4 regions of the Paenibacillus sp. EB106-04-04-XG159 genome follow, and region 1 is predicted to be linked to each of the others. Evidence: predicted binding sites of a transcription regulator. Region 1 holds the regulator's gene; each other region holds the start of a gene.
The links. The regulator LexA, encoded in region 1, represses DNA repair genes until DNA is damaged. The targets are predictions, from matches to a motif close to CGAACATATGTTCG.

Region 1 (8,355 bases):
TGCTTCAAATGGATTAATGCCAATATTCTGAGTAAATGGATAAGTTTCATAGGAAGCATACAGGTCGCGTGCTGCAGCCCGAACAGACTCTTCCAACTTAACAGGATCGACTCCAGCTTTTTCCTGTGCAAATTGACACGTTGCTGCGAATGCTTCCTCTACACTGCGTTCATCCCATAGTAATGTATCGTCCAAGTCAAACCATATCGCCCGAATCGTCACTTTGCCCCACTCCTATGCTTACTTCGATACCTTCTCGTACGGAATTTGATGTTGTACCGCAAATTTAATGACGCCTTCTCCCATTTCTTCAGTATTGTATCGATTCAGGAAGCGGGAGAAGACCCAGTTGCTGCCTTTGCCAGACTTTTCAATAACGACATAACCTTGCTGAACTGTAATCTTCTTAATATCCTTGACATAAAGGAAGCGAGGTCGATTCCACTTGGTTGTCGAAACGTAGTCTTTGCCGATCTTGAGATAAGGCTTGCGGAAGAAGATGATCAAGCCTAGACCGATATAAGCAAAGATCGTTACCCAATAGAGCCAAGCTGACTGGGCACCTTGTGCAACTGGAACACTGCCTACCAAGGCGAATAACAGCGCTATAGCAATGAGCACAATCGGCAAAATAAAGTTTCTACCTTTAAATTGCTCGTACTTTTCCACACCGGTGTGGAGTGTAGGCTTGCCTGATTTCTGGCGTTGCTTGTTTAATGATGCACTGTTCTTGCGGACTTTTCTTTCCCAGCTACGTGACATGTTGTACTTACTCCTCCTAATCATGAACAATTCATTCGCTTAAGTAAAAATACTTCAGTTATACTAAACAGTATACACGGAATATACGTTTGAGCCGAGCTTATGATTCATTAATGGCATATACCATATAATGCATAACAGCTTAAAGCTCTTGTACGCTAACAAAGGTACGAACATTGCTGTCCGTACCTTGAGATCATGTTATTGAGGACCGAATCTCGATGTCGACGGCGCTTGTCCATCCTGATCTTCATCTTCAGCCCATTTTATCGTGTTTAGATGGCCTCTTACCTGCTCGCGAAATTGAACTAAATATTGTTCACGCAGTCGTGCACGCTCGCTTGCCTCATCATCAGTCAAGCCTACTGTCTTGTGCTTACGAGCAAGTTCGTTTATGCGGGCAATCAATTTCTCTAATTCCATATCTAACCTCCAAGTTGTCCTTCCAATACTAATACTTTGACATGGAGGTGATTCAAAGTCAAGCAATAAGCTCTATATACGAATCTCTTCTATAACACATCATGAGCATCATATATAAGGAAGAAATGAATACTCAGTTAGATGCAAGTATCGGTACTTCAATTACGTCGCCGGCTTGTAAATTGCTTGCTTTCATATCATTGTGCTTCATTATATCTTGTATGTATTCACGAATATCATAATTGCCCTCAGCAGGAAGATAAGTATCTGCGATACCCCACAGTGTATCACCTGGTTGAACAATGACACTCTCGACTTGTGTTCCCGCTTCTACTACGGCATCTGACTCTCCTGTCAACGCTTGTACGATGTTGGTAAAAGTAAAGCATAAACCTATAAATAATGTCATGAGCAGAGCTGTTCGACGCATTCTGCGTGAACGAATAGCTCGTGACTTCGCTTGTTGTTGTTTGACAGCGCTTCTAGCATATATTGATCGATAAGTTGTATACATCATGATTAACCAGTCCTCCAAACGTGTGTTCTGTTCTCTGTTCTTAATTTAACACGAACACTTGTTTGAGTCAACAACATTTTAGAACAAACGTTCTCTATATTTGTTAAGAGCTATTTACTTGGTTACATTAACCGAAACAGATAACATGCTTATAACTGATTAATCGATAAGAATAGCCACTTATAAAGTGGACAAGAATCTCCCCTAAAGTTTAGAACTTACGTTTGTACGAACGGTCGTTCTATGGTATAATTTAAAAAAAGCGCACTCATTGGAGTTGATTCTATTGTCTAAGATTTCTAGTCGCCAACAAGCGATCCTTGATTTTATACGCACTGAAGTTAGATTGAAAGGCTACCCGCCTTCTGTACGTGAGATTGGCGAGGCTGTCGGACTCGCATCCAGTTCAACAGTTCACGGTCACTTGGATCGACTCGAGAAGAAGGGCTTCATTCGACGTGACCCAACTAAGCCGCGCGCAATTGAGCTTCTAAACAGCCAAGATATGGTCGGAGAAGATTCGAACTTCAATCACGCGATCGCACGAGTACCTGTTGTCGGTAAGGTTACCGCTGGTGAACCTATTCTTGCAACTGAGAACATTGAGGATTATTTCCCGCTTCCATTAGACATGGTTCGTGAGGATGATACGGTATTCATGCTTAATGTTCACGGTGAGAGCATGATTGAAGCTGGCATACATAACGGTGACTACGTTATCGTGCGTCAGCAGCAAACTGCTAACAACGGTGATATCGTCGTCGCCATGACAGAAGATAACGAAGCTACTGTCAAGACATTTTATAAAGAGAAAGATCATATTCGCTTGCAGCCTGAGAACTCCACGATGGAACCGATTCGTTTGAATCATGTTACCATTCTTGGCAAAGTTGTCGGTCTGTTCCGTGATCTTCATTAATACACTTGCACGGCTAAAGAGAACGCCTCGCCGGTACTCATGATGAGAACCACGCGAGGCGTTGTTATTTTAGAAGCTTCTATGGAAACGGAAGTACTCATCCCAGTTGCCTAAGATGTTGATCGGAACTGTGGTTGTCTTCTGGACTCCATTGGAATACGTTACGGTAAATACAAATGAATACTCCCCATCAGCTAACATAGCCAAGTCGGTAGATGTATTGTCATTAGATAGATACCCTTCCCACGAAGCCTCACTACGCTTGGCAAGCTGCACCTGACCGATTCGCTCTGCATATACCTTGATGCTCACAGCTGTGGTTGCAGTGCCTGTTACCGTTGGCTTTGCGACCAACTCAAAGCTTTCTCCTGCCCAAAAAGTATTCAGCGATCGTTGTTTATCAGGATTCGCTTCGTTCCACTTTTGCAAATGATTCAGCCACTCCTTGGCATGCATTACTTGTCCTTGAATACAGAGCGGCAGCACTTCTATCTGCTTCGTTATACTGTGTTCTTCCATTCCATCAGACACTGTCAAGGTAACCATGTAACTTCCCGGGGTGATCCAACTTACAGTCGGATTAGTTGCAGATGATTGGTATCGATAATTGGGACCACTCATTTGCCATTTGTAAGTCATCGGATCTCCGTCAGGGTCTGTAGACTTATTGCTGAATCTAATCGTATCGCCTTCATAGGGTGGTTTTGGTATGTAATCAAAGTCTGCAATTGGCGGGCTATTGACATGTATCCTCATATATTTAGGAGCAGATTGTCCCCAATCATAGCCATCAAATACACGAACCACGACATAATAGTCCGTCTTGTCTTGCAGCGCAGCATTGACCTTCCAGGATAGCGCAGTACCATTTAATACACCCGAGGACTGTATCAATATACCACCATACTTGTATACCTTCACTTCATATTGCTTTTGTTGATCCAGATCCTCATCTGCATATGTCCAAGTGATCGTTGGAGTATACGTATCCACCAATGTCGGCTTCGTTTGATTTGTACTATCTGGATAGCTAATATTCGCCACAGGTACACGGTTGATGATCTGAATCGTCTTAGACGTCTCTGCTGATTGATTACTTGAATCGGTTACAACCTGTCTTACCTTAAATGTACCCAGTGTAGAAAATTGTTTGTACCAAATGTCACGCTTAGCACTTGCTAACGACTCTTTTCCGTCACTCATATTACTGATGTAATATTTGTGATCTAAGTTGAGAGAATTACCATCCTCTTTATCATAAGCCGTCGATTGAAAGCTTACGTCTACATTCCGATAAGTCGCAACCGGATTCGGAATGAATCCTGGAAGAGGGGGACTATCTACTATGGTCACACCAACATCAATATGGTTTACGGCCCATTGCGACCAAGCACCGTATTCATCCTTGACGGACAATCCTATCTCGTACATTCCCTTTTCCTGCGGCGCGGTTAGCTTCGCATCTACGACTTTGCCTGTTGGAGAAATGTAGTAATATTTTCTCTCCAATATTCCTCGTGTCTGCGCATAATCGATGCCTGTATTGTCTTTACTAATTTCTGTTGGGCTCATCCATCTGTCAGGATCGTAACTCTCGTCATTCCAATTGATCATACCATCTGCTTGCTGCGATACCTGGAACTTCGCTACAGGCCGACGATGGACGGTAATTTGATTCACGAATTCGTTGGAATCCATCCGATATTCATTGAATCTGTTATCTGGATACAGGTATTCAGGATGTGGATCGTCCTTGGCCTGTAAGCTCACGACATAACGTCCGACTTTATCAAAGGTCAGCTGCGTCGATTCGAAGGACTTACCATCCAAGCTGGATACTCCTTGGTTACGTAAAAACATCGGCGTGTGTTTATAGCTCCAAGTGAATTTTCCCGCCATCGGATCCTTTTCCGGATCATCGAAGTTAATATTTTCGTATTTCACTTCTGCTTTAGCTCCTGAAGGCTCCCAGATCGCGTAATTGTCCATCCACTCAACCACATCTGATTGAATAGGTTTGTAAGATAGTGCGCCAAAGTGTACGAAGGCTTTATCAGAGAAATAGCCAAAAGCACCGCTCACATAGGAACCGTCTGTAACATTAAATACAGGAGTGTTATTGATATAAAACTCAATCTTGTCTCCTAACGTGCGTAATCGTATATTAAATGTCTTGTTGTCCTGCAGTGGTTGATTGCTTTGAGCTAGGATGTGGGCTGCACCGTTTACGTATTTCATCAAATAGACTTTTGTTCCATCAAATTCAATCGCATACTTATTAAACGGACTCTGCATTCGGAATGAAAATCCTAAACGTTCTCTATCCCAATCCTTATTTGTCACCTTGAAGTTAAACTTCATCTCCACATTCGATAGATCAATCGGACTGAATAGCTGACCACTGGTGAAAGTCTTAATAACTCTTGGTTCAGTGGTGGGTGTACCCGTTAATATATTAAATTTCCAGTAAGAGTCGTAGTTGTTAGTTTCCTCGAACCATTGAATTGCTTTTCCGTCAGCAACAGGCTGGTACCCATAAGGATTATGTTTATTTTCTATGGTAACAGTTACGCTATTACCAGTTATAGGACCATAAAAGTCATACTGTCGACCGCTAAATTGAGTTATTTTTTCCCCTGAGTCAGGAGTTCTGCTGATTATAATCCCATTTTTAGCATTAACCTTGTATCCTATATACCCTGTGTGCCAACCATCATGAGAATAGTACTCGGTAAACAAAATGTTGTCCGTTGCCACGTCATATCGCGTAGCTCCCTGACATCCCTGTACGTTATTCAACATGTTATCAATGGCCACTTGACAATTAAGATAAAAGATACTTTGATTAGCTGCAGTCAGAGACGTAGACCAAACAGTTTTATTTGAAGTATCTACCTTAACTAACCGAGGTGATAGATATGTGTACAAATACTGGTTACTGCCGTCAAACCTATAACCTGTCATATAGTACGAGTTGCCATAGATATCTTTTGCTAAAAGATTCTCTGTATAAGGCTTCATGCTATGCTGAGCCACAGGTGCTCTATATCTGTCACCGTAATCCGGAGTACCTGATGATTCGCTAACTAGTACCTGCTGCTTATACGCATTGATTTCGTTTTTAGCGAGATTACCGTCAGCAAAGTACTTTGTAGTTACTGATCTCTGACCCAGTACAGTTGCGTACCCTATATCTACCTTATACTGATATTTACCAGAGTAATAACCCCAAGTGGATGTACCGAAGTGGAAGTTATCACCGACTTGACCTAAATATCCACTAAGTTTAACATTACCTATATGACTTAAGTCTTTAAGACTGTACACCTTCGCAAAGAAGTCAGTCGTCTTTGGTACATTGTTAATGTAGTCGTCGTGGTCATAGTAGTCGACTGAAAAATATACGTAGAGATAATTGTCATCCACTTTGTAGTGCGAAACGTACTTTGGTCCGGCATTCTGGTATGTTCCGTCATAATATCCACTGTTAGATACGGTCAACTCTAACGGTGTATACGGTGTTTTGTATCTCCATTGGAGTCCACCACTGCCGATATACTGCTCAACTTCCGGTACATCCTCCATTCGAATTGCATGAAATCTATAGTCCCTTGCATTTGGACCAGTTCCTGTATTTACATAATACCTGTAAAATACGTATCCATTTGAAAATAGAGGTGTTTCCATTCCGAATGTCAGTATTCTACCTGTTTTATACGGTTTGGTCTTATCGATTGCACGATATGGAGATAGTCCGTTAGTTCCTAATCCATAATCCACCAACTGATTGAAGTATGTTCTGTAGTAATAGTCACCATTACCTGTAGGGAATGTAGTTGTGTATGTTGGATTAGGATATGTTGTATAAAAATTTCGAGCTTTTCCTGAATACAACAGACCACCTTGGATAGTCCATGACTGATCTCGTGATACGTTCATCGCTCTATCTGAATTCGTCTGCTTCAGCTCCCAGGTATTCATTTCCTCGACCGAAAACACGGTGGTGTCATCTGCGGGAGGCTGCTTATTCATCCCTGAAAGATCGAAGCTAACTTCTGGTGATCGATTGATTACGTTTAGCGTCAGTATCGATTCATTCACCTTCGACGTGTCCGCCCATCGTCCACCTTCTTCCGTTATCTTCGTGTAGAACAGATACTTACCTACTTTCGATGCTGAGAACTCGAAGCCCTTCAAATCCATACTTAAGACCTTCTCCCAGGAGTCATTATGAAAGCCGTCATTCAGCTTATCATATTTGAACTTGTATTCTACTGTGACGATCTTATCTCCATCTGGACTGTATGAATTGTTTACAATAGAAGCTGGTTCATTCCGAACCGTCATTTCTGGTACATCCAGCTTTGCAATTGGCGGTATATCGGGCTTCACTTTAATTGTACAATAAGCTGGCTCTAACGATTTTAAACCGTCCGTATCATAAACGTGCAGGCCTACCCTTGCGTCTATAACTTCATCAGTGTCATTTTTAAATATCGGCAGTCTATCCAACCACTCATCCCTTGAATGATCGATCCGTCCGTATTTCTTAGGAGAATAGCTATACTTACTTGAAAATAAGTCCTCATTGTATTGTTTGTTTGCAGTTACTTCTTTTGGACATTCAATAACTGGTATTGGATTGGCTGGAATGACATTAATATAGGTGGTCGCTGTTGTTAAACCACCAAATGCGTCCTTCGCCGTTGCATCTACTCGATGAACACCGAGCGTACCCATGTAGATGCCGTGATAAGCCTCAATCCCTTGAGTGGATATAGAAGGTATTGTTTTCCCCCACGGCGTACTTCTGGAGAAGTCGAAGCCTAGAAATTCGAGCTCGTCCCCATCCGCATCATATGGTACTGGAATCGATTCGTCATAGATGTTTACCAAGTCAAGAGTAGTTCCTTGTACGACTTGAGTTAATCGCTTTGTTGGCTCAGCTGGATCTACGAATCCGATCTTAATTACCGGTGGAGTGTTATTTCCGTTATCTTCAATGATCAATGGCTTTGGTCCGATCCACTCCGTCTCTCCACAGCTGCTGTAAATCTTCATATACACATCGTGGTAGCCTACCCCGACGTTCGGAGGATAGTTAGCGTAATCATACCTATTTTTTGTATTCATGCCTGTAATAGGACTTGTTGTGATCTCATACCCCTGCCGATCAATCTTATATACATGACTGGTATATTTACATGGATCGATTGGTTTGATGTCTTTAGGCACAATATTGAAGGTATCTCTATACTTTATCTTTGATGGCGTGATTTCAAAGTCACCTGTTATTCCTCCGCCTATAGGAACGCCCTTTTTGGTGATCTGAACATTTTTGGTTACGGTCGGTGATACGCGCCCTTTAGAATCCGTGACGAACATATCGATGGGATAGGATTGTTCTTTGTCTTCAATAAAGCGGGGATATTTCGAGGCGTCAATCGTGACATTGGTTATGGTTCCGGTTGAAAATTCAGTGTGTTGAGTTCGTGCAGGGTTATAGATCTTGTATGTAATGGATTTGAGAGTCTTACCTGAGGGGATGTTAATGTTCTTGGGTACAAGTGTGAAGCTATCGCCGTATGGAACCTTATTCGGAACCGGATCGAAGTCCCCTGCTGGGGTACCGTCATCCATTACTGTTACCTTAGTTGAAATGGCTAGATCCCATTTTGACCAATACGCTTTAACGATTGCTGTTCCTGCGCCTATACCAGTGATCGTACCATCT
Region 2 (8,355 bases), on a different contig from region 1:
CGGTTTGGTACATAGCCGCAGCAAACAGTTCGAAATTCGTATTCAGAGTTCGACTCATTTTCTGACCTCCTTACAAAAATCGCCAATATTATGATTATATCAACATATGATGGCGCTTACAACGCAATTATTTTGTTGATAATACCAATCTAGTTTTCGTTCCACAAATTGTAAATATATACTATTATCGACATTGTAAGACAAAAATAATGGAGGTGTAATTATTATGAGATTCAAAAAGTCACTGCTTGCGATTACATTAGCTATTTCTGTATTTGGGTTTTCTCAATCAGCTTTTGGCTTGTCTGGATGGGCGGATTCTTATCCAGCAGCCCAGCCATTACAGCTTGGTGGAGTCTTTAATATGAACTTGGATCTGGATTATGGTACGGGGGTGGATAGCGACTGGTATTCCTATACCAATACCTCAGGCGGACAACAAAACATAATTTTTGGGGCTGCTCCAATCGGGTCAAGCAATACCTTGAATCTAGAAGTGAACTTTTTAATCAAAAATCCTGATGGTTCTATTCACCCAGGCGTAACTTTGCCTGACACTGGCCCAGGGATGGGACAGTACACACAAGCTAATATTGGTTCGGGTACCACAATATTATGGAGAGTCAGTGGACGTAACCCTTCTGTTGATGGCGGGATGAATAAACCTTATCAAGCGTATGTAATACCAAAGTGAGATTAAAGAATGCTAAAGAGTCGCTAGGGAAGCACCTACGGCTCTTTATACTTTAAACATCGTTGGATATCTGAAGTAATGCATAGCCGATCCGTCCTGTTCACGTAGCTTTACAGTCTCCGGCGTTATGGCTTCTACAATACCTTCTCCCTGTAAGCAATACACTCCTGCAGCATCTTCAAGCCACGCTTCAACCTTAACCTGTGACATTGCCGCCGCAAACAATTCCGTATCTGTATTCAGCATTCGACCCATTATTACACCTCCATACATAATTACCACAATTATTCTACAATCCGATCAAATTTCCTTATTATCTACTTCATTGACATATATTAGATTATAGTGTTGTATGAAGATATAACTTTAATGAGGTGGTAGGCTAATGGCGAATAATATGATTATTGCTGGTGACTATAAAGATAAAGTTATTATGGCGAATGGTTTGAAGTTGATACTTGTTGTTGGTATTTTTAATAGAATCACGTTAGATAAAGATGTAATTGAATCTTATGAGGTAGTAGATGAAGAGTCAAAGACAAGTGCTGCAAGCGCGGTAGGCCGAGGTGCGGTCGGTGGTGTTTTACTAGGTCCAGTTGGACTGCTAGCCGGGTTATCTGCTAAGAAGAAAGGTACATATAGGGTTGTGCTTAACTGGAAAGATGGGAAGAGAAGTTTAGCTGAAGTAAATGATAAAATTTATAAGTCACTAGTAAGAATTCTGTTTTGATGTAAGAGCTGCCGGATCCGTCCCGCAGCTCTTACATCGTTATTGGTTTGTTACCGTAGGACTCATCGACATATTTACTCGTATCAAGCCCCATGTACGCGCTCATTCTTATCATACATTGAGCCCGTAAGAAGTCATTAAGCAACGTCATTTCCCCACGATAACCCCTAAAGAGATACCGAGCCGTTACGCCGTCCTCGCCTCGCTCTGTTTCAAGCACCTTCAGTCCCGTCTTAAACATCGCACGCCGCACTTCCGTTAATACCTTGGTTGCTTTATTCATGGCAGCTGTAATCGATTCAGTGTAAGGATCTGGAGTCTTTAACATTGATTCAATCTTTTGTTTATCACGCTCAAAAGCGCTCAAAATCATCGGTATCATTACAGCTGACTTGACTAATTGCAGTTCTTCTTCAGTTACGAGCGGTCCCATGGTGTCACCTCTAACGTTCGTTTTTCTATAATTATAACCGAACACAAGTTCGTAATTCAACCTTGAATAAGAATATATGTTCGTATATAATGGTACATAACTTACATATCTTATGAGGTGATATTTGTGGAGAAGCTATCACGAAGAGAGAAAGATACTTTATGCGCGATTGAAGAATATATGGAAGAAAATAAGTACTCGCCATCTGTCAGGGAACTGGCTGAGATGTTAAATAGTAAGTCATCAAGTACTGTACATAGGTTTCTGGAAGGACTAAAGCTCAAAGGGTTCATTGACTGGGAACCGTCTAAACCAAGAACAATAAGATTAAGAGCCTCGGAATAACGAGGCTCTTTTATAATGATACATGACCTTATTTATATCAGAACCGATCCTAATTAATCGGAACGAAAACAAATCGTTTCCTATTATATAGGGAAAAACTGAACTACTCTAACTATTGCTAATCTAACTGATGTCCTTTCGTGCCGATTTTATGCCGACTGTAGTTGATAAGCGATAAAGTAATTTGAAATATCGATGTTTTAAAACGCCGTAATATCAATGGTTTTAATCGATTTTGATTAGCTTTGAAAACAGAAATTTATCAAGTTCGAGATGGAGGGAAGCATCGGTTAACCCTTGCAAGTCGAGGGATACCAGCTTTCTCAGTAATATATAAATACGTGTCTGATGCGGTGGTCACGCTTATGTGATCCAGTCACTCGGACACGTATTTTTTGTTTACGCTGGATTCTAGCAGTTGAATGGCGTGCACAAAATGCAAATCCCCCTGAATGACCGATTGCTCGGTGTTTCCAGAGGGATCATGATTAATTTATATTATGGCTACATATACACATGCTCAATTTCGACTTGTCTGACCAATGACAGATCGATAAACTCTTGATTGACCTGCACGAGAGGCTTGAAGAATTCAGTGCTGTGGTTCATGACGATTGTACCCATGCGGCCATCGCTTAGCTTGACTCGCTTATGCAAGAAGTTCGGCAGCATCTGACGGATAAAGATATGCGTCATTCTAGGATCAAGCTTGTTGAAGCTCATAGCGTACATCTCATTCAGTACACTGAATAAGTCTTTCTTCTCACGATATACTCGCGTAGATATCATCGCGCTGTACACATCTGCGATAGCAACGATCTTGGATATATCATGGATCTGATCTCCAGTAAGCCCTTGTGGATATCCTGTACCATCTATTCTCTCATGATGCTGAAGCGCTGGTATCGAGAGCCACTCGTCGCTATAGCTGGAGCTTATGATCTGGTGACCAACTGTTGTATGCGCTTTAATTTGTTCGAATTCGTCATGGCTTAAGCTGGTAGGTTTATCAAGGATAGAGCGATCGATTTGACTCTTGCCGATATCATGGAGGTATCCAGCCCTGCCGATTCGAAGTGCATCCTGCTCGGAATAATCGAGCCAAACTGCTAAATAATAGGACAGCATACTGACTTGAAGAGAATGCTGGCATATATAATCATCATCTGAAATGAGATGCAGCAGCAAGGAAACGACATCGCGTTCCTCATTAAACTGTTCAAGTATAGGTGTAATCGTGCTCTCCACATCTTCTTGACTAATATTTCCCGTGCGAAGCGCATGATCAAACATATGGCTAGTGAACTTGACTGCCTCAAGATACTGAGGATAGAACTGCTTAATCGATGGATTCACATATTGTTCTGGCGCTAAGAGTACAGAGTCCATAGGAACTGTCTCTGAAATCCCCGGGGAAGAGGTCGAGTTAGTTATCACATCTATACTAAGTTGAGGATTTAAACGTTCCATGATCTCTACCATATCAATGTGATGTCGAAGCAGTACATCTATATCCCGTTCTTTCATGCAAGTGCCTGCAGATATAATCTTAACCCCAAAGTTATTGAAAATATCCTTCAAAACAATATCTCCATCTCTCACTTGTAAAATATGAACCCGCATGATTTGGATCACCATTCCTAACTGAGAGTTGACTACATGTATGCTAATCATAGCAACAATACCAATAGCTTACAACAATTAATGTCTAAATACTAAACATTATGTCATATTTTTTAATACGATTTAAGGTGCTTGTACTTCGATCCAGCTCATACAATTCATTATAAGGTTGTACGTCGAAGGGAAGTGTACTATGTTAACGATACTATTAGCAGTGCTGCTAGGTGTGGTTGAAGGAATTACAGAGTTTATTCCTGTTTCATCTACAGGTCACATGATACTCACCACCAAATTAATGGGGGTAAATGATCAGAGCGATCTGCTAAAAACGTTTGAAATTGTCATTCAATTAGGGGCGATCTTAGCCATCACCGTTGTCTATCGAGAGCGGATTCAGAATATGCTCGGCATTGGAATTCGATCCGTGAAGCAAGGGCACAAAGAGAAGCGCAGTCTGAACCTATTGCATGTGGCGTTTGGAATTGGACCTGCGCTGATCGTAGCATTTGTCGCTAAGGATTGGATCAAGCAACTGTTCAGCGCTGAGATCGTGTTAATGGCATTAGCAGCAGGCGGCATATTCATGTGGGTCGCGGAATGGTATGGAGAACGCAAGCAGCCGAGTGCCGTCACACTTGATGATATAAGCTATAAGCAGGCGTTTTTGATCGGTCTGTTTCAAATATTGTCTGTATTATGGCCAGGCTTCTCGCGATCAGGATCAACCATTTCGGGAGGCATGCTAAGCGGAGTCAGCTATCGTGCTGCTGCTGATTTTTCATTTTTCATTGCGATTCCCATTATGATATTGGCAAGCGGTTATGAGCTCTTGGATAGCTATAAACATTTCACATGGAATGTACTTGGTTTCTTTACTCTTGGATTTATCGTGTCGTTTATCGTCGCTTATGGTGTGGTGGTCCTATTCTTGAATCATATCCAGCAAGTTAAGTTGAGATACTTTGCAATCTATCGCTTTATATTGGCAGGGTTATTTTGGTGGTTTATCGTGAAATGAAGAAGTTTCGCAGATTATGTCGTTGGATGCAGCTGAATTTGTCGCAAGAAATACGGAAAAATGGTATTATAATTGTTGTTTGAATATGATACTTGGTTATATTTCGACCATCAGGGGTTGACGAGATTTGCGATGGATACCATTGACTTCATGTCATGCAGGCATGAAATTAGCAAAAAAAATATATAACGATGAAGGCATGGTACTGCTCGGAGAAGGGGTAGAGCTGTCTAAGCTTTATATCGATCGGCTTATATCTATGGGGATTAGCTGCGTATATGTTGAAGATGAGCGTACGGAAGGAATCGTCGCCCCGGATATGTTGAGCGATGAAACAAGACGCGAAGCGAATAAGATGATTCGTCGTGAGTTTAAGCAGCTGATGGCGGATTCGACGAGTCGTAAGCGTACTGTGCCTAATCTAGGCAAACCGTTCTTAGCTCTAATGGATAATATCATAGACGATATTTCATCCAATAGTGAAGCTATGGTCATGCTGGGAGATATTCAGACGACAGACTATTACGTGTACAGACATTCGCTGAACGTATGCGTCTATTCTACCTTGTTCGGACTTCATTATGGCTATAATCGAGAAGATCTAAAGAATTTAGCCATGGGGGCACTTCTGCACGATATAGGCAAGACTCAGATCAAAGCTGAGACATTGAATAAGCCAAGCAAGCTAACCAAAGAAGAATACGAGCACATGAAGACCCATGCAGAGATCGGCTATCGTATTCTCAAGGATATACCGAATATTCCGCTGCTTACCGCGCATTGTGCGTTTCAGCATCATGAACGATTAAACGGATCAGGGTATCCGCGCGGTATTCAAGCGGGGGAAATCCATGAATTCGCCAAATGGATCGCCATTGCCGACTCTTATGATGCGATGACAACCCATCGGGTATATCGGACTGCCATGATGCCTCATGAAGCGCTAGAGATATTGTACACTGGATCTGATACTTTATATGAACAGCATATGCTGCAGTTGTTCCGAGATCGAATCGCCGTGTATCCACTAGGAATGACCGTTGAGCTCAGTACTCGAGAAGTAGGAGTTGTGTCTCAGATCAATCCTCAATATCCGCAACGACCAATAATTAGACTGCTGTATGACCCAGATGGACAGCCATATAAAGAATTGCGAGACATTGATCTATCGACAAGCCTAAACGTCATCATTATTGGTTCTAAGGATGACGTTATTACTGGAGGAGCCGCTAATGCGTGAAACGGATAGGCAAGGTTTTTTCTGGAGATGGGGAAATGGAGTATTTAAGCATAGACGATTCATAATTTCACTATGGATCGTCTTATTTGTGATCATGGCTGCATTCGCTGTTCAAGTTCCATCTATGCTGAAAGATGATGGCTTCACTCCCAAAGGAAGCGAATCGGACGTCGGCATGCAGCTGCTAAGTGAGAACATGAACATTCCATCAACCTCAATGGACATCGTGTATGAGAGTGATGACGGTTCTACGATAACCAATGAACAATCGACGAAGAAAGTTCTGGATTCACTCGCTAAGCTGGGGGAACAGCCCTATGTCATGGATATAGCGGTTAAAGAGACCGGACGATTGGACGTTAGGCCAGACGTGCTTGTAATCGCAGTCCAGATGGAACTTAAGACAGACGATGCGCTTGAACAATTTCCGTCTATACGTGCGCTTATTCCTGATCTAGAGGGCATGAGCACATACGTCAGCGGCGCGACACCTATCTATTATGATATGCAGGAAGCAAGTAAACGCGATATCATCAAGTCCGAGATTATCGGACTGCCCATTGCTCTCATCGTGCTGCTTATCGTATTCGGCACTTGGATAGCAGGTCTCCTGCCGTTATTGGTCGGTCTGCTAAGCGTAACGATTACACTTGGTTTTGTGTATTTTGTCGCATTGATGACAAGCTCGCTCAGCAACTTTTTGCCCAACCTCATCTCGATGCTTGGTCTCGCAGTAGGGATCGACTATGCGTTATTCATGGTCAGCCGATTCCGAGAGGAGTTGCGCAAGCAAGGGACTGTTCAAGGCGCAGTTGCGATGACAGCGCAGAAGGCGGGCCAATCGATATTTTTCTCCGGGGTGGCAGTGCTGATAGGCTTGATTGCAATGGCATTCATTGACTTGAACCTGTTCCGATCATTAGCGCTTGGCGGCGTGATGGTTGTAACGGTGTCTGTTATCGTTAGCAATACGATGCTGTTAGCAATGCTTGGTGTGCTGGGGGATAAGGTGAATCGTTATCCTGTCATTCCGACGAAGTGGCGTCGGGATAAGGGCAGCGCGGCAGTGGGACAGAACAGCAAAGCTTGGGGCAAGCTCGCTCATGCGGTGATGAAGCGGCCGGTCATCATTGCTTCTTTGCTGACGATTGGATTTATCGCTTGCGCTTGGCCGGTTGCCGACATCAAGATTGGAATTCCAGATGCAGAAATGCTCCCGCCGAAGTACGAATCTCGCTACGGCTCAGACTTGATCAATGAAGTGTTCGATACGCGTGAAACGGAAGCGATGCAGGTACTCCTGCGGATGGACAAACCTTATTCTGACGGAAATACGGTCAACAAGGTAGAGCAGATTGCGGCAGATATCGCGAGCTTGGATTCGGTTAAGAGTGTGAACAACTACCTGGCAACACTGCAGGCGCTGCCGAGTGCTGAAGCCAAGACGTTAGCGCTGCAGGACCCTAACCTGCAAGCACAGCTGGAACAGATGCACTTAGTTAAGGGTGAATATGTCCTGATGCAGGTGGTTCCAACCGTGCAGCCGGACAGCGATGAAGCATATGATCTCGTAAGAGAGCTGCGTGCGATGGATATGGATGCAACCGAGAGCTACGTTACGGGGGCGACAGCCTATCGCTTAGATATTATCGATCGCATCACAGATGCGCTGCCGTATGTAATCATATTTATACTAGCAGTGACTTATATCGTACTATTCATAGCCTTTCGTTCGGTGCTGCTCCCGTTGAAGGCGGTGTTGATGAATGTGTTAAGCTTGGGAGCAAGCTTAGGCATTGTCGTGCTCGTATTCCAGTACGGCGTGTTTGCGGATCTATTCCAAGTGACCTCAACGGGTATGGTTGTGGCGATGCTGCCTGTTATCATTTTTTGTGTGGTATTTGGCATATCAATGGATTATGAGGTATTCTTATTATCGCGCATAGCGGAGGAGTACGAACGTACTGGAGACAACGAACATAGTACTGCGGAAGGCTTGATCAAGACAGGCGGCATCATAACGAGCGCCGCATTTATCCTTATTGTTGTCGTTGGGGCGTTCATATTTACGGATAATGAGATGATGAAGGCGGTAGGCCTTGGTCTGGCGACTTCCATATTCCTGGACGCGACTCTTATTCGTGTGTTTCTCGTCCCAGCGCTTATGAAGCTGCTCGGCAAAGCGAATTGGTGGGCTCCAAAGTGGTTTAAAGGCCATTCAGAGCGTGACGCTGCTTAGTCGAACGATTGAAGAACGAAGAGATTGAAATAA
Region 3 (8,355 bases), on a different contig from region 1:
GGATGAGCTCTGTCGCCGCACTCTGTCGTACTCCTTCACGCTCAGGCAGCTCTGGATAATATTCAGCGCCGAATTGCAGCTCTGCTTCCCGGTCATATTCCAGCTCCGAGACATTCTTATTCATTAGCTGACGGAACAGCATGTTAACCGCATCCACCACCTCGATACGGCTGCGGAAGTTGCGCGCCAGATCCACCCGTATGCCTTGTTCTTTGCTCCGAGGCGAATAGGCGTAATATTTAGCTAAGAATAAACCAGGTTCAGCCAAGCGGAATCGATATATACTCTGCTTCACATCGCCTACCATGAACCGATTGCCTCTGCCTTCTCTCGCAATCAGATCAACTATCGCTTCCTGCACCATATTCGTATCCTGATATTCGTCCAGCAATATTTCCACGAACTGATCCTGGTACTGCAAGGCGGCATCCGAAGGGAGCGGATGCTCCGGACTCGATTCCGGATCTCGCAGAATACGCAAGCAATAGTGCTCTAGATCGGAGAAATCCAGTAAGCCCTTGCTTCGCTTCGCTTGCTCGAAGAGCTCGCCAAACTCGTTCACGACGCCGACCAATGTCTCCATCACAGGCGCTATCTGATGCAATTCAAGTAGAAATTGCTCCGGTGCTCGCTGGAACAGATCATCCTTGAGCTGGGCAAATTTAGCTTTCGCCTGATCGCGAAGTCGCTTCGTCTGCTCCTGCATCGACTTATCGTATTGATCTCCGCGGCATGCCGGCAGCCTGCCGAAGCCAAGCTGTTCGAACACGGCGGACATCTCATGCCAAGGCAGCACCTGAGCCTGCTCTTGAATGGCTTTCGCTGCAACCCATTCAGATTCGATCAGCTGCCCATACGGCTCTGGCCCTCCGGGTGAGGTCGCAAGCATTGCTGCTTGCCTTAACAGTTCAGCAACTCCAGACAGCCCCAGCCTCGTATCCTGCATAATGCCTTCCGCCCATGGCGAACGCGAGAGTTCCTCCACTGTTGATACACGGAATGCAGCAGACATCTGTTCCAACCACAGCTCCGGCCATGGATGGCTTCGCGAGAAATCATACAGCCGTTGCACGAGCTTGAATGCAGCCTCGTCGTTCCGCTCGCCGCTGAACCAATCCACAAACCGACGGAACGGTTCATCCTCATTGCCGTAGCGATCCTCGAATACACCCTCCAGCACGTCCTGGCGCATCACTTCCGTCTCCGTTTCATTCGCCACGCGGAACGCCGGGTCTAAGCCGATCGTTTGAAAATGCCGCTGAATCACCTCTAAGCAGAAAGAGTGCAGCGTCGTAATCGATGCGCGGTTCAGCAGTGCGAGCTGCCGCTCGAGATGCTCTGACTCCGGATTCCGCTCAAGTGCTTGTTCCAAGGCGATGCGAATCCGCTCGCGCATCTCCGCTGCAGCCGCCTTCGTGAACGTGGCCACTAGAAGCTGGTCCACATGAATGGGCTGCTGCTCATCGCTTATTTTGCGAATGATTCGTTCAACGAGAACCGCAGTCTTACCTGAGCCTGCAGCCGCGGCAACGAGCATATTGGCTCCGCCGTCAACGACAGCCCGCCATTGATCATCCGTCCATTTGGACCCTTCGGGCTTCGATGGAAGGGCTTGCTCCTCACTGACGCCATGCGCTTGTGTGGCAATAAGCTCCGCCGCTTGTTCCCGCTCCGGCAGAGGCTCAGCTGTTAATGGATTATTGTGCTGTGTCACGTGAGTTCACTCCTTCCTGCATCTTGATCCACGCCTCATCCTTGCTAAGCCGCGGCAATTGATTGTATTGATTGCCCTCTATCAGCTCATCGAACTGGCAGACCGGCTTATAGGAGCAGAAATCACACGCCTTGCTGGTACCCATACGGTACGGTTCAATATTTACGTCACCGTTCGTAATGCGCGTACCGATCTGTTGAATGACTTGACGCGCTGTCGTCCGCAGCGTATCCCACTGCTCCTTCGTCGCAACGCTGGCGTTGCTGTAGAAGGTGCCGTCCTGCTTAACGGCAACAGGGAGAATGTCGGAGTACCCCTTTTCAAGCGGTCCGTCCATCTTGGCAACAGCCTCTCGGTCAGCCAGTACAAGTCCCTTCATCTTGAACTTCTTCAACAGCTGCTCTGCTGCCTGATCGGCAGGCATTCCGTTCGCAGCAGCTAGCAGTGGATTATGCACATGGAAATACAGCGTCCCCGCAGGCAGAGCTTCTTGACCGATCCACTCCTCCGCATTGGACAGCAGCACATCAAGATAGGTCAGCATCTGCAGCGACAAGCCGTAATACACCTCATGCAGCTTCAGATCAGTCGCGCTCGATTTATAATCGATGACGCGCAGCAGAATGCCTTGATCGCCATCTGCGCAATCCACACGGTCGATACGGCCGACAATCTCCATCGTGCAGCCGTTCTGCAGCGTGAAGCGCAGAGGCGGAAGCGGCTTGTCCGGCCCAAAATCCATCTCCAGCGCAAGCGGCTCGAATTCCCCGCGCTTCGAATGCTCGCCGATGACTACTGCAGCCCGCTCCACGATCTGTTTGAGCTTGCGAGAGATGTGCTGATAGCGCTTCGTACTGAGCAATATTTCACCCTGCAAGCGAGGAGCCAGCAGGTCGACGATTCGGTCAGCTTCTGCCCGGCATTCCGCAGGCGTCAACGCTGCCCATGTACGACCGTCATCCTTGATGTCAGTGGCGAAGCGGCTTAGAGCCGCGTGGAACAGCTGCCCGATATCAGGCGCTTCCAGACGATACATCTGGCGCTCCTTCAGCTTCAATCCATGCGACGCAAAGTGTGAGAACGGACACGCCACGAATCGTTCCATCCGAGATACGCTCGTTCGCAGATTGCGTCCATACAGCTTGCGGCTCGTCTCCGCATCTAGGCTTTGCACTTGATTGCGATATTCCAATGAGCCTATCAGCGTTCGTAAGCGATCATGCCATACGGGCTGACGCTGAAACCAATTGTATACGTCCCACCAGAGCGGATCGATCTCTCGGCCGCGCTTCCATTCACGCAATTGCGCGATCAGATGCCGAAGCGCAGCTTCTGGATGAGCTACATATTCGAGCTGCAGCTCCGTATTCATAAATTCATTCGGCTCCGCCATTATGAGCTGTTCCTGAACATGCGGGAACATCGTACGCACCATACGAATAACCTCGGACGGCAATAGAGACTTGCCTTCTTCATCCGCCAGCGCATAGCTCACCCATAGGCTCTGACTTGGAGCCGTTAAGGCGTTATAGATCAAGAAGCGCTCGTCCAGCAGCTTGCGGCGAATACCGGGAGCCATCTCGAGTCCCATATCCATAAGCGTATCGCGTTCATTCTCTGTCAATACGCCGTCCTCCAGCGGACGCGCTGGAATGACTCCATCATTAACACCTAACATATAGAGATGCTGGATCTGACCCGAACGGGAGCGATCCATCGACGCGATCAGCACCTGATCCAACGCCGCTGGAACGAGAGCAAGCTGGATACTTTCCAGTCCGGTCTCCAGCATGCCGGCGAAGCGCTCCATCGACATCGCTTCGTCTCCAACCATTTCGACCATTTGGTCTAATATGTCCAATAAAGCGCCCCATATCTGACGATGCTCGCGCGCGCGTTCTACGTGCCCGCTGAGCATAGCCTCTGCGCTCATCCGTTCCAGCTTGTCCGACACCTGCAGCGACATCCAGAACTCATATAATCCTTCGCACATGCCGCGAACATTTTCGGCTTGAGATAATGCGCGTTCCAATCCACTAATCGGCTCAACAATTCGTCGTCTGCAGTCTTCTACCCACGCAGGAGCATGCTTGCGTCCTGTGTCCTCACTCTCTGGCGCATCAGCTTCTAACGATAAAGAAGGAATGTTCGGCCACGGCTTGCCGTTCGTCCAGCGGTAACCCTCGATACCGGTCGCCAGCACGATATTTTCCAGCTTATCGAAGTCCAGTCTTGTAACTGAACCATCCTCTGGAATAATAAATTCCGTCTTGACGAAGCGGAATACAGCGTCCGCCTTCCAGAATCCAAGCAGGATGTCGAGCGCGGCTCTAGTCATTTCCACAAATGGATGATGCAGCACTCCACGCTTCTGATCCATAAAGTGCGGAATGCCCAGATCGGTGAATACGGTACGAATAATATCTCCGTAATCCGCGATGTTGCGCACCATCACAGCCGAATCACGCCATCTTGCTTCACCGCTCTCCATCCGCTTCAGCATGTCGCGTGCAGCAGCCTCAACTTCTACACGTCGATTCACGGAGGCGTGCAGAGTGATCGCGTTCTGCTGTTTCTGCTGCTCGGTAGCACCGTTCCACACTTTGCGCCGCTCATATCCTCGCTCCATATGCCCAAGCAGCGGGGAGCTCATATAACGCGGCAGCTCCTGTTCTGCTGCAGCCCCCATTTTCGTAATCTCGCGAATTGGAACTGATAACGTATCCGCCATCTCGCGCAGCTTCATAAACGTAGTTGCTGTCGGATGGAACAGATTGAGCTCATGAGGCTCATCTCCTTGCTCATAAGCGCGATCCAGTGTTAAGGCTATGCGGACTTCACGTGCATGTACCAGCAGCGCGCCGATGACCGACAGCTCCTGCGGCGTAAAGCCGTGGAAGCCATCGATCCAGATCTCTGCGTTGCGAACATACTCGGAATGAGCCATCTGCTCTGCCAGCCGCATCAGCACATCTTCGCCGTCAAGATAACGTTCCGCGAGCTCAACTTCGAACTCCTGCATGACTCCCGCAATATCATGAAGCTTCGCTGTCAGCAGCGACTGACTGCGCACGCCCTCCAGAAAGGACAACTGCTCTGCCACATCCGATGCTTGTATGCGGTAACGCTTCATTTCGTCAAACAAGCTGTTCAGCTTGTCAATGAATCCGAACTGATCCGCCGCCCCTGCAAATAATGGCAGATCCGGCTTGCGACGCTGCAATATTTTGTAGAGCAGCATCTTCTTGCCTTCCTCCGTGATTGGAGTCAATGCGGTTCCACCCGTTTCCTGCATAACACGGTAAGCCAAGCGGCGAAACCCCAACACTTGAGTCCGCAGCATGCCATCCAAGCCTTCAGAACGCACAAGCTCATGCTCGACTTGAAAGGTGCCCTGCTCAGGCATCAGCAATATAATCGGGGACCCGATAGGCGCTTCTTGCATCTGACTGCGAATGCTGTCAAGTATATGGGCTGTCTTCCCGCTTCCAGAGCGGCCTATGATAAACGTCAATCCCATGACTTCGATATCTCCTCTCACATTTCCCACGATCCAACACACTGTATATTCACATCGTATCCAGATCAATTGCTCATCAATTGATCCAGTTCGATAATTCACCAAAGTTAGCTTATCGTAAGCTCCATTATACCATGCCAAACACGAGAACACACGTTTGTAAAATGGTCACCAGTGTTGTCCTGATTTCTCTCTGTATTAATTGACATTTCTGCTGTCACTTCTCACTTTCAAGAGCATTTGTCCCTCGATCGCCTCGGTCTAAGGCTGAGACTCACTCGGCGTGGCTCATTTTGCGGTTGAGACGTTAATTTACGACGTCTCAGCTGCTTTTTTGCCTTGTTCGAGGGCTGAGACGCTATTTTTCGACGTCTCAGGCCCTCCGACTCTCTCTACGAGGCGCATTTTGCGGCTGAGACGTTAATTTACGACGTCTCAGCTGCTTTTTTGCCTCGTTTGAGAGCTGAGACGCTATTTTTCGACGTCTCAGACCCTCAGACTCTCTTTACGAGGCGCATTTTGCGGCTGAGACGTTAATTTACGACATCTCAGCTGCTTTTTCACCTCGGCTGAGGGCAAAGACGCAAAATCGTTATCTATAAATATGAGAATACGGATTGACTACTCATTGGTAAAAATAGTATTCTTGCATGCAAGATCAAACTCTGAATGGTATCAACTGTGTCTAATATTACTTTTAAAATCATTAGGAACGGAGTGATTTAGATGAAAAAGGTATTGCTGCTCGGCGATTCCATACGGCTTGGCTACCAACCTTACATTCAAGAAGGGTTGAAAGGAGAGGCACATGTATGGGGATCTGAGGATAACGGTCGCTATTCCAAATACACATTATGGGGTGTAAATCTGTGGATTAAAGAGTTCGGAACTCCTGATGTCGTTCATTGGAACAACGGTCTATGGGATTTGCATCATGAAGCGCCGATGGTCGAAGCCTTAACTTCACTGGATGAATATGTGGAAAATTTAAAGCGAATTATTAACGAGCTGGAGCGAACTGGAGCTAAGATTATATTTGCCACTACCATTCCCGTACCTCCTGATACCGTCGTCAGAAGCAATGCTGAAATAGACCGCTACAACGATGCTGCGGTTGCTTTAATGCAATCGAAAAACATCGCGATTAACGATCTGAATCAATTGGTTCGAACGGACATGGAAGCCCATATCTGTGAAGATCGCCTTCATCTGACAGAGCTAGGCTACAAACGATGCGCGGATCAAGCAATCGCCATGATCAGACCATATTTATAGAAGCTCGGAGTAGACAGAATGCAAGGCTAAGATGTTTCATACCGCCAGAGATTCATCACACGATGTCCATGTAAAATGAAGAGCAACATTCCACGACAAACCCGCGTCGTAAACTGCTGCTCTTCATATCGAGTCACTATTTGCTTCTTACTTCGAACACGGCAAACTTCAGATAATGCCCTTCGTCCACACCCGCAATCTGCGGATGATCCTTGCCTGCTGCGCGCCACTCGATCAGGCGCAGCACCTTACCCGCATCCTGTGCCGCATCCAATATAGCTTCCATGAACTTATCCGGGCGCATATGGAACGAACAGCTTGCGGTCACCAGATATCCGCCTTCGTTGACGAGCTTCATCCCGTGCAAGTTAATATCCTTGTAGCCGCGATAAGCACCTTCAACCGCGCTGCGTGTCTTAGCGAACGCAGGAGGGTCGAGGATCACGACATCCCACGTACGTCCGCCGCCAGCGGTCAACGCTCTCGAGGTATCGATCTTCTTCTTGCCTTTTCCTTCTGCGCTGCCGCCCTCGCGCAGCACTTCAGCGCGCTCCGAACGCTCATCCTGACCACGCACCTGTTGACGCAAATAGTCAAATGCATCCGCTACAACGAATTCCACGCGATCTGTGAAGCCATTCAATTCCACATTGCGCTTCGCACTTTGAATCGCATGATCAGAGATGTCGAGGCAGGTTACTTTCTTCGCACCGTACTTGCAAGCATGCAAGGTGAAGCTTCCGGTATGAGCGAAGCACTCCAGCACCGTCGCGCCATCCCACCAAGGAAAGGTTACGGTCTTGCCATTCGCGTTCACTGGCAGCTTCTCGATCACACCTGCATCCGTCTCTACGTCCTGAAGCTGAATCCCACTTCTAGCTCCCCAGCCCGTCATCAACGGCGCGATCGAAGCTCGATTCTCACGCTGATCGAAGAAATATCCCGTCTTCTGGCCTTCCTCAATATCGACTTCGATAAGAAGCTCGTTCTCTCTCACCTGAACATGACGCGGGCATTCCCCGTACAACACGCCAGTGCGCTGCTCAAGGCCTTCCCGCTCACGAATCGGCACATCGCTGCGCTCATAGATTCCCTTCGGCTGCATCACCTGTACAAGCGCCTCTACGATCGCTTCGCGATGGACATCCATGCCGAGCGTGACAATCTGCACGACCAGCACATCGTCAAATCGATCCACAACGAGGCCCGGCAAAAAGTCTGCTTCACCATAAACAAGGCGATATGCGGTAGCACCAGGAAGGAATCGATTGCGTTGCGCAAGACAGTCTTGAAATTTCTTAATAAAGAACTCCGTATTCATTTCAATATCCGGTTCATAAGAAACAACTCGTACCGTTATTTGAGATGCCGCATTGTAATAGCCAGTCGCGACATACTTTCCTTTTTCATTCTGAACATCGACAAGCGAGCCTGGCTCCGGCTCCCCGATGACACGTTCAATTTCTGATTGATATACCCATGGATGCGAACGCTCAATCCGCTTCTTGCGCGATTTGACGAGCACCACTGCAGGGCGCTGTATATTGCTTTCGATAAGTTTCCCCTCCGCTCAGACTCCTGTCTGCACTCTGCCCAGAAAGGCTTGTCATGGTTGTCCCATGGAGCGCATACATATGTAACAATATCCTACTCAGTATACCTGCGGTATATCTAAGCACTATCTCTGTTCTTGAAGATATTTGGACAAGGAGCCTGCTATGTTTAAAGAACTGCTGCTGCCCATGTTGAGCGGCTTAACCCTGTTTTTATTTGGCATGAAAACGATGGAATTCGCACTGCATCTGTGGGCCGGTCCCTACCTTCAGCGCATGCTCCATCATTCAAC
Region 4 (8,355 bases), on a different contig from region 1:
CATCAATTCCAGATGTAATTCCGCCTTGAATCGATTCACGAGCCAGACAGCGGCAGCTCCGCTTGCAGCCAGCAATAACCATAACCACGTCGGCAGCACAATCTACACTCCTTCTTGTAAACCAATAGGCCTTAAGAACCGAAAGGATTCACACTCGAATGTTCATCATCCTCTTCATCAGCCAGAGCGCGGCTAGAAGCAGCAGAAAAGCAGCCGTCGCGATCAAGCGCCCAACCCCGCTGTACAGCATGAGCATAAAGTCTGGCGCAGTTATGTTCATGAAAGCGATAAATAGAAAAGGGGCAACCATCATCGCTTTCATCTCTAAGCGCTTCTGAGCGATAAGAACATCAATCTCCTGAACGATCTCCATCTTCTCGCTAATAACGGATGCCGTTCTCCTTACGACTTCAATGACATCGCCTCCCATTCGTTTACAGGTCACCAGCACATCTGCAAAGTTCGCGATATCCTCCTGTTTGGCGCGTCTGCTGAAATCAAGCATTGCCATTTCCATCGGCTCGCCATTATCTACCCGGGAGCGGATGATTCGCAGCTCACGAATGACATCAACATCAGTTCCTGGATACAGCAGCTGCAAGTCGACAATAGCTTCTTTGAAAGCATTCTCTAAGGACCGACCCGCGGAGAGTGAGGAGCTTATCGCATACAGCGCCTGCTTGAACTGAATCGTTAATTGACTCCTTCTGCGTTCCAGCAGCGCTGCTCGCCTCATCTTCGGATAGGCGAAACCAGCACTGCCAATAATACAAACTCCCAGCCAATGCTGATAAAATAAGTACCCTACTAATCCCATCATGCTTACACCGAGCATTACTGCTGTTACATACTGTTTCAACGATAAGGTATAGCTCATATAATCAGGCAATCCGCGATCTGCTGGCGCATGAGCTGTTGATCTGCTAGCCAGTCGCCTCACATCGCGAGTGAATGGAAACATCTTCTTCTCGCCCATCTTCTCCCTCCCAGCTCAGACCCGCAATTGCCAGCTTCCAGCGGTTGTTCAGCTGGAACCTCGGCTCCAATCGGCCGCATATCTTCCCTTCCGCTTCCCCTTGCTCCGTGAATACATACAGCGGAGACAAGAAAACCTCACCTCCTTCAACACCCACCATTTCACAGATCTCCATCACTTTGCGCGACCCGTCGCGCAGCCTCGCAAGATGAACGATGATATCTAAGGCCGATGCGATCTGCTGACGAATCACTAACAGCGGCAGCGCTGCTGCGCTGAGCGCCATCGTCTCCAAGCGGCTCATCATATCCTTGGCGCTGTTGCTATGCCCTGTTGATAGAGAACCTTATTATATAAAGTGCACAACAAAAAAAGAGAGCCGATTGTAATTATCGAGCTCTCTTTTTTGCTATCGCAAATTATTTTTTAGAGTAATCATGTCATTAACTGCTTGACGATATCCGAATTCAACATACTTCACCGTGTCAATATACATATCCTCAAGAGTACAAATGAATTTATCGGCTTCGTCTGGATTTCTCTTTATATTGTTCAACAACTCCAAAAAGGTGTAATAATCTTTCTGGAAATTGAATTCACACTCACTATTCAATTGTTCAATCCTTTTTTGGACAGATGGTTCCAACCAAGCGATGGTCATCAGTTAACCTCCAGTTGTAATAATCATTGATTAATAATTACTTTGAAGATAACATTGTAAATAAAAAAATGAATTGAAAGGATACATATGGCCCTCCAGAAAGGGAGGTGTCGTTTACGCGAACTTTTAGACCAAATGCCACAATCTGAGCTTGCACGACGAATGAATGTCACAGAGTCAGCTGTATCCAGATGGATAAATGGCGAAAGAGAAATGTCATTTGAAAACGCGGTACTTGCAGCTCGCATACTTAATTGTCACGCTGAAGATTTTTACGAGTGGATCACGGTTGAAAAAGGTAAACGGCAGTGAGCTTTTGGCTCCTCCCTTGATGAAAACTTGACATATAGTCAAGGACTGCTTAATTTCCCTCCTTTCTATGCAAATCATATCACTATAAACAAAATGAATATATGATCAATAACTTACATAAATTAACTTTTACTTGTACCCCATACCGTATTTACCAAACCACTTTGCGAGACTTCTCATAGACTGTCGTTGTTCTCATTATATACGAACTTATGTTCGTATATCAATAGCTTACTTTTTCATTATCTCTGTAACCGATTTTGTTTGGATCACTTTAAATGGAGTATCAATGTTGTATGATATATCACTTAAAATCCATACCAGCGGAAATACCTTCTTATCTGCAGGTTGCCACGATTCGCTTTTCCACTCTTCAGTTGCCCAATATCTCTCGTAACGTTTCATCTTATCATCCATGATTTTATTGCTGTACACGCTGCGCTGGATCTCAACATAAAACGGCGTGCGCTTCCAGATCATGAATACGTCTGGTTCAGGATTACCCTTTCCGTATTTAGGTTCCACTTCAAAGTATTTCGGGTGTTCGATCTCCTTTATTTGTTTGTAAAATCGTGCAATGGATATAAAGTGCGCAATCTTCGCGCTGTCTTTCTTTATGCTCGGCTTAGGAAAGTACATATACATTCGCTGGGATGTGCTGCATTCAATGTGTCCATCTCGCCGCAGCCGCTTCAGGACCTTGTTCGCTTGATCCACTCCGTTCTTGACGGTACGGAAATGCAAATCAACAATATCATCCCTTTGTAGGCATCGAAAACGCTCAAGATCGCTTATAATCGCTTTGTCGCGGTCATTCATCTAACACACCCCACACTTCGTTATCTGCATCCGTCGTTTCTTCTATCTCCTTGTTCTTGCTTCGTGGTTTTTTCAGTGGCTCCAGGAGCTTCTTTGCTTCCTCAAGTTCGAGATGAGGAGCTTGCACGAGTTTTAGTCCATCCATTTTCAGATACATTCTGCCGTAGTCAGATTGCCGTATATGGGCTGCTTCGTCGCTGCCGATAGTAATACGGCTGTTGATGGCATCGGCGTGTTTAAAAGCCATCCTGACAGTTAGATTCTGCTTTAGTTTACCGTCCAACACTTCTGCATCTGGACGCAAGCATGAGAGGATTAGAAACACGCCCAACGCCCGCCCGATCGATGAGATTTCTTCGACTATCTCCATGATCTCTTTTTCCTTCTTCAGTAATGCAAATTCATCGATACACACTACAATGTACGGCAGCTTATCTTTCAGATCATCCACATGCGCAACTTCCGCTTCATGTAGCAAATCGCCGCGGCGCTTCATTTCTCTGCTTATCTTTAGAAGATCTTTATACAGCGACTTCGCATCAACCACATTCGCTTTGACGTGTTCGAGTCGATCAAAAAGAAAGAACTCGCTGCGCTTCAAGTCGCCAAGGTACAATTCAAGCTGATCGGGGCTGTAGCTACGAATCATGGTGGTTAGGATGGATCTCAACTGCGTAGACTTTCCGCTTCCCGTTTCGCCAGCAATGAGCAGATGCGGACGTTTGGTCATGTCGTAGACTTCGTACTTGTCTCTGCTCTGACCCACCACTATACCTAGCAGGTGCTCTTTGATCTTGCTTTGTATGGTCTCCAGTTCGTATGCGAATGCTTTGATTGGACTGTGATACACATTCAAAGTAAATGCCTTAACATCCCCGATGATTTCAATTTCATTGCCAAACGTTTGCTTGAACAGCCATTCGTGCTTAATGATCTCCTTAGGGTCCAGCCCTTGCGGGATTGTAAATACCGCTTGAACCCTCGTTTCGGATTCGGTAACGCGGTGTATGATTGGGTATTTCTTGATCTCTTTTCCATTCCGCATCTTTTGCTTTAAGCAAATGTCACCAAGAACAAACATCTTGCGGAGTTTGATTCGTGCCGCAGGAGCCGGCAGCGTGCGATACACTGCGAGTGCACCACCTAAGCACGCGGCGGTCGCCACCATCAAACCAAACATTCTACCACCTGCTTTTTAAACAGATTTAAAAACCGTTTCATAGTCAATTGTCCACCTTGTACTAGTGGCGTAAAGCTACGCTCCTAATTAATAACCTATCTAGTGAACTAAAAAATCGGCATCTAGTGGCGTAAATAATAACGCAGTTCCCGCGACTATAGTCTGACCCCGAACATAGCCCCTACGTGATGGACCAGTTCAAACCATATGTCCCACGCCACATAAGCACAGATGCAATAGCCCGCAATCTTAACAAAAACTATCTTGTCACTGTGTCCGAATCGCTCCAGCAGATACTCCGAGAGTGTGCTAACTGCTGCCACCCCAAGAACCCCGAACAAAGATGTCATACCAATCATCATTCGTCACCCTTTCTTTGCTGGAATAAATACAGCTGGCTTGCCTGCAACGGTAACAGTCGTATTGCTACCTACTGGATGGATCGGGCGCTCTGTGATTATAGATGTTCTCGTCGTTCGAATTCCAAGCATTAGCCGCAGCCCATCTCTGCATAGCTGGTTGATATCTTTCTTGCACAAGTGCGATGTAGCGCGGATCAGATCAGCGTCTACTTCCTTCCGCAAGCGAAAGTCTACTTTTGTATGCACTCTGTACACCTCCTGTCGGCTTTGCGTATACCTAACTTTATTAGGTCGTGCTTGGACATTATTCGGAGTGTTTTGAATAAAATTTTCATAGATTGTCCACCCTATTGATATAAATGGGGGTGGATATGATGTTTGGACTTGGAAAGCGAAGAACGAAACTAGGAGAGTTTTTAGATGGCGTATCAGGCATTAATCAAGAGTGGCTTGCTAAAGCTACAGGCATGAACAGAGATAGTATTTCTGATCTTTGCGATGGGGATAAAGACTTGAATCCTCGTGTGGAGACTAAGCAGAAGATTGTTTCTGTGCTCAGGAAACAAGGATACGATGTAAATAGTGGAGACTTCTGGTGAATGAGGTTGATGGCGCAATAATCGTAGTAAAATATTGCCTTGTCTGATAGACTTGAAACATAACTTTTTACGCGGAGGGAGAACATGAAACTTCGAAATGCAGTTATAATTATTGCTTTAATGTCTTTGCTGTCCGGATGCGGACCAACTAGTTCCAACGCAGTTGGAGAACTTGCATCTACTAAAGAATCATTAGAAAAACTAAAGTTAGAAAATGAATCACTTAAGAAAGAATTGGATGAATTAAAATACGGACCAGAACAGCTTTTAGCGGAAGCAAATTCTTATTTCTCTTCTGGGGATATCGAGAAGTTAAAGAAAACAAAAGAAACCATAACAAAGAAACATCCTGGATCTAAGGAAGAACAACAAATCAAAGGTTTAGCTGAAGATCTTCAAAAACAAATAGACGATAAAGCTGCTAAAGAAAAAGCAGAAGCCGAGGAAAAGGCTGCCGTCGAAAAGAAACGGCAAGAAGCTGCTCTTACTCATATGAGAAAGAGAACGGATGAAGTCACTGGATATACTGTATATGAAGATAAATCCAGCCCTGAGTATATTAATGAAAACGGATTTAATGCATTTATCGTTGTTGGCAAAGATAATATTCCTGTTTTATATGCAAGATTTCAATACGCTGATGATTCTTGGATATTTATAAAAGATTACATAATTAAGGCTGATGACCAAACATTTACGATCAGTCCAGGCTACAATGATGTCCATAGAGATAATCAATCTGGCGGTGTGTGGGAATACTATGATACATTAGTCACTAAAGACGTGTACGAGATCATTAATGCTGTTATTAGTTCTGAAAAAACCGTGATCCGTTCACGAGGCGATGAAAGAAAGCAGGATCGTACTGTTACTGATCAAGAGAAGAAGTCATTGCAGAACGTTCTTGACGCGTATAAAGCTATGGGTGGAACTGACGCACAATTCAAATTATAGAGAATTGATACCTATAATATATAGAATACAAATGAGGTCGTCCGACTAAGGGCGATCTTTTTTATTTCACATTTTGTTCTCATCGTTTTCAACATTGAATATCGAATATATGTTCGTATATAATATATGCGAGGTGAACAACATGGGACCGCTTATAACTGAAGAAGAGTTAATGCTCGTCAAATCGGCGATCATGCTACCGATGATACTCGCGGCTTTTGACCGAGATAAAAAGAAAATAGAATCCGTATTAAAGACACCAGATCCATACACGGAACTGTTGGATCAAGCAATTAAGAAAGTAATTACGGTACACACCGAAGTTAAAAGAACTATGTTCAAGAGTGGGCTGAAGATGCTGGAGTCTGAACGAGACGAGGACGGAATAACTACTAAATATCTTTGTAGGGGATACCACGGGGAGATGACGTTACTAAATGATTTTCTACGGGCGCAATGCAGTGTCCGTATGATGGCTTATTTGGGGTTGGATACAAGTCAATTTGTAGACCCTACGTTGCCTGGAGATAAACCGATCACGCAATAAAAGAGCCGCAAATGACCTTGTGGCTCTTTTATGATTCTTCAATATTAAAAAGCTCTTCTACCTTAAGCCCTAAAGCAGACGCGATTGCAAATAAGTGAGCATCCTCATGTCGGCTGTTCTTATCAAAGCGAGATATCGATCCTTGAGGCACTCCAGACATCTCCGATAGCTTCGTTTGTGTCAGCCCTTTTTCATTCAATATCTCAGTTAGCTTAGGTGTTACCTTCATAACAATCACCCCATAACTCATTATACGATATCGTATATTTATTAGCAATACCCATTGACATTCATTATACGATATCGTATAATAGATATATAAGGAGGTGAGGGAAACATGAAAGATTGGGTAACGCTTCTGACAGCAATCATCCAATTACTAACAGCAATAATCTTACTGTCAGAAGCTCGTAAAAAGAAAAAAGGTACTAAGAAGCGCTCCCCGCGCAAACGTTAGTACCTACTGTAAGGGGCGTAGCACCGCCCCTTACTCCCCAATCTTATCATATACCCTCACCTCAAAACAATGACTGGAGGATGATCATATGGAACTGGCAACATGGATCATAAGCACAACAGCGTTGATTCTAAGCGTTGCCGCATTGGTCATGGTTATTCGTAACCGTAAGTAGCCGCCTGATGAGCCTGCAGCAGAAGCAGGCGAAACCTCAGCCCTTCGGGGCGGGTCGCGGATATCTGTTACGAGTGAGCTGCGCACGCTCACCTTTACATATATTGCATGAACAATATAAACTAAGATTAATCCATTATAACCGAGGAGGCATCATAATGAGTGATAAATTTACCACACCTAACATGTTCGATATAACTTTGAACAATTTAAGAAATGAATGTGGCCACGTAAAGCCCAGAGAGTTGAAAGTTGTTGCAGCGAATCATTACATCGTACACTATATCAAATATTTCCACATGGTAAGAAAAAACATGACATTAGAAGATCTTGAGAATGCAATGCTGGCTTATGATAAGTTCTTGGAAGAGTAGGGTAAACATCTCTGATTAGGAGTTGTGCTATGAGTCTAATACTGAACACAGATCAGGAGTTATTTGCTGCAGCTATGACACAGACAAAGGTAGAAGCCTGGTTAGAGGATGCCGCTGGAGTGTACTGCTTTGAGGGTGAAGGAATTGTGGAGGCGATCACGCCAGAAACAGTCAAGCTCCGCGAGCCAGACGGATCGTCGATGCACTACTTCAGATATCCAACAATGTTTAAAGGTAACAGCCGCAACCTTTAGAAACTGCGGCTGTTATTAATTCCTATTTATTTATGTCAACGCGTTTCTGTTTAGCATCATAACCGACAGTAGCACCAAGCGCTTCGCCAACAGCGCGCGCTGGAACCTTCGTCACGCCATTTTCGATTTCACCATTGCAGGTATATTTACCATTTACGTAAACGTCTACAAGGTTGTCCTGCTTCGTCTGCTTGGCTGATAAACCGAGGTACTTCGCCACGCCACCTACATGACCAGCTATAAACGCTTCAATCACTTCGTCTCTCTTTAACCTCGCAGCGTCAGCCGCTACGTCAATAAACAAGCATTCCGTCAAAACTGTCGGCATAATTGATTCGCGGCACATGTGCAGATTCTTCTTCTTCTGTCCACGATCAATAATTCCAAATGGTTTGAGACGTGCCATTATCTCAGTATGCAGTACATTTTGATATGCCGCCGTCGCCGCATCTGTTATGCCGCTGTAGGTAAACGACTCAAACCCGCCTGCCCCGCCGCCTGCGTTTACGTGTATGCTAAGCAACAGATTTGCTTTCGCCTTGTTTGCCATATCGGTTCGCTCTTCCAATTCCAGATGCATATCTGTCGATCTAGTCAGCAAACAACGTACTCCGTCATAGTCGTTTTGTAGCCGCCGCGCTACCTCTGTAGCTATTTCCAGAGTAATGTCTTTCTCGCGCAACCCA

Region 2: AC3WTP_RS18345 (YhjD family protein) is a predicted target of LexA. The motif match lies at 1,896-1,909, and genes of this name have one in related genera.
Region 3: addB (helicase-exonuclease AddAB subunit AddB) is a predicted target of LexA. The motif match lies at 5,381-5,394, and genes of this name have one in related genera.
Region 4: AC3WTP_RS08830 (YhjD family protein) is a predicted target of LexA. The motif match lies at 5,966-5,979, and genes of this name have one in related genera.

Annotation. Positions count from the first base shown of each region.
Region 1 is NZ_JBYTDY010000007.1:37,793-46,147, reverse strand. Features, by position in the region: gene AC3WTP_RS10415 (HAD family hydrolase) at 1-222, opposite strand, end outside; gene AC3WTP_RS10410 (methyltransferase) at 241-762, opposite strand; gene AC3WTP_RS10405 (DUF896 domain-containing protein) at 964-1,185, opposite strand; gene AC3WTP_RS10400 (LysM peptidoglycan-binding domain-containing protein) at 1,319-1,702, opposite strand; gene lexA (transcriptional repressor LexA) at 1,989-2,621, shown strand; gene AC3WTP_RS10390 (PKD domain-containing protein) at 2,691-8,355, opposite strand, start outside.
Region 2 is NZ_JBYTDY010000016.1:98,985-107,339, reverse strand. Features, by position in the region: gene AC3WTP_RS18365 (hypothetical protein) at 1-58, opposite strand, end outside; gene AC3WTP_RS18360 (hypothetical protein) at 227-694, shown strand; gene AC3WTP_RS18355 (hypothetical protein) at 740-949, opposite strand; gene AC3WTP_RS18350 (hypothetical protein) at 1,080-1,424, shown strand; gene AC3WTP_RS18345 (YhjD family protein) at 1,456-1,857, opposite strand; gene AC3WTP_RS18340 (LexA family protein) at 1,975-2,202, shown strand; gene AC3WTP_RS18335 (HD-GYP domain-containing protein) at 2,707-3,783, opposite strand; gene AC3WTP_RS18330 (undecaprenyl-diphosphate phosphatase) at 4,019-4,843, shown strand; gene AC3WTP_RS18325 (HD-GYP domain-containing protein) at 4,971-6,083, shown strand; gene AC3WTP_RS18320 (MMPL family transporter) at 6,076-8,322, shown strand.
Region 3 is NZ_JBYTDY010000002.1:200,969-209,323, reverse strand. Features, by position in the region: gene addA (helicase-exonuclease AddAB subunit AddA) at 1-1,714, opposite strand, end outside; gene addB (helicase-exonuclease AddAB subunit AddB) at 1,698-5,234, opposite strand; gene AC3WTP_RS03120 (SGNH/GDSL hydrolase family protein) at 5,961-6,509, shown strand; gene AC3WTP_RS03115 (class I SAM-dependent rRNA methyltransferase) at 6,646-8,037, opposite strand; gene AC3WTP_RS03110 (Na/Pi cotransporter family protein) at 8,228-8,355, shown strand, end outside.
Region 4 is NZ_JBYTDY010000006.1:29,445-37,799, forward strand. Features, by position in the region: gene AC3WTP_RS08775 (type II secretion system F family protein) at 1-99, opposite strand, end outside; gene AC3WTP_RS08780 (type II secretion system F family protein) at 149-976, opposite strand; gene AC3WTP_RS08785 (type II secretion system protein E) at 924-1,283, opposite strand; gene AC3WTP_RS08790 (hypothetical protein) at 1,386-1,637, opposite strand; gene AC3WTP_RS08795 (helix-turn-helix domain-containing protein) at 1,725-1,949, shown strand; gene AC3WTP_RS08800 (replication-relaxation family protein) at 2,181-2,768, opposite strand; gene AC3WTP_RS08805 (FtsK/SpoIIIE domain-containing protein) at 2,761-3,948, opposite strand; gene AC3WTP_RS08810 (hypothetical protein) at 4,104-4,271, opposite strand; gene AC3WTP_RS08815 (hypothetical protein) at 4,314-4,556, opposite strand; gene AC3WTP_RS08820 (transcriptional regulator) at 4,682-4,909, shown strand; gene AC3WTP_RS08825 (hypothetical protein) at 4,994-5,863, shown strand; gene AC3WTP_RS08830 (YhjD family protein) at 6,006-6,410, shown strand; gene AC3WTP_RS08835 (helix-turn-helix domain-containing protein) at 6,439-6,639, opposite strand; gene AC3WTP_RS08840 (hypothetical protein) at 7,200-7,415, shown strand; gene AC3WTP_RS08845 (hypothetical protein) at 7,445-7,669, shown strand; gene AC3WTP_RS08850 (N-acetylmuramoyl-L-alanine amidase) at 7,692-8,355, opposite strand, start outside.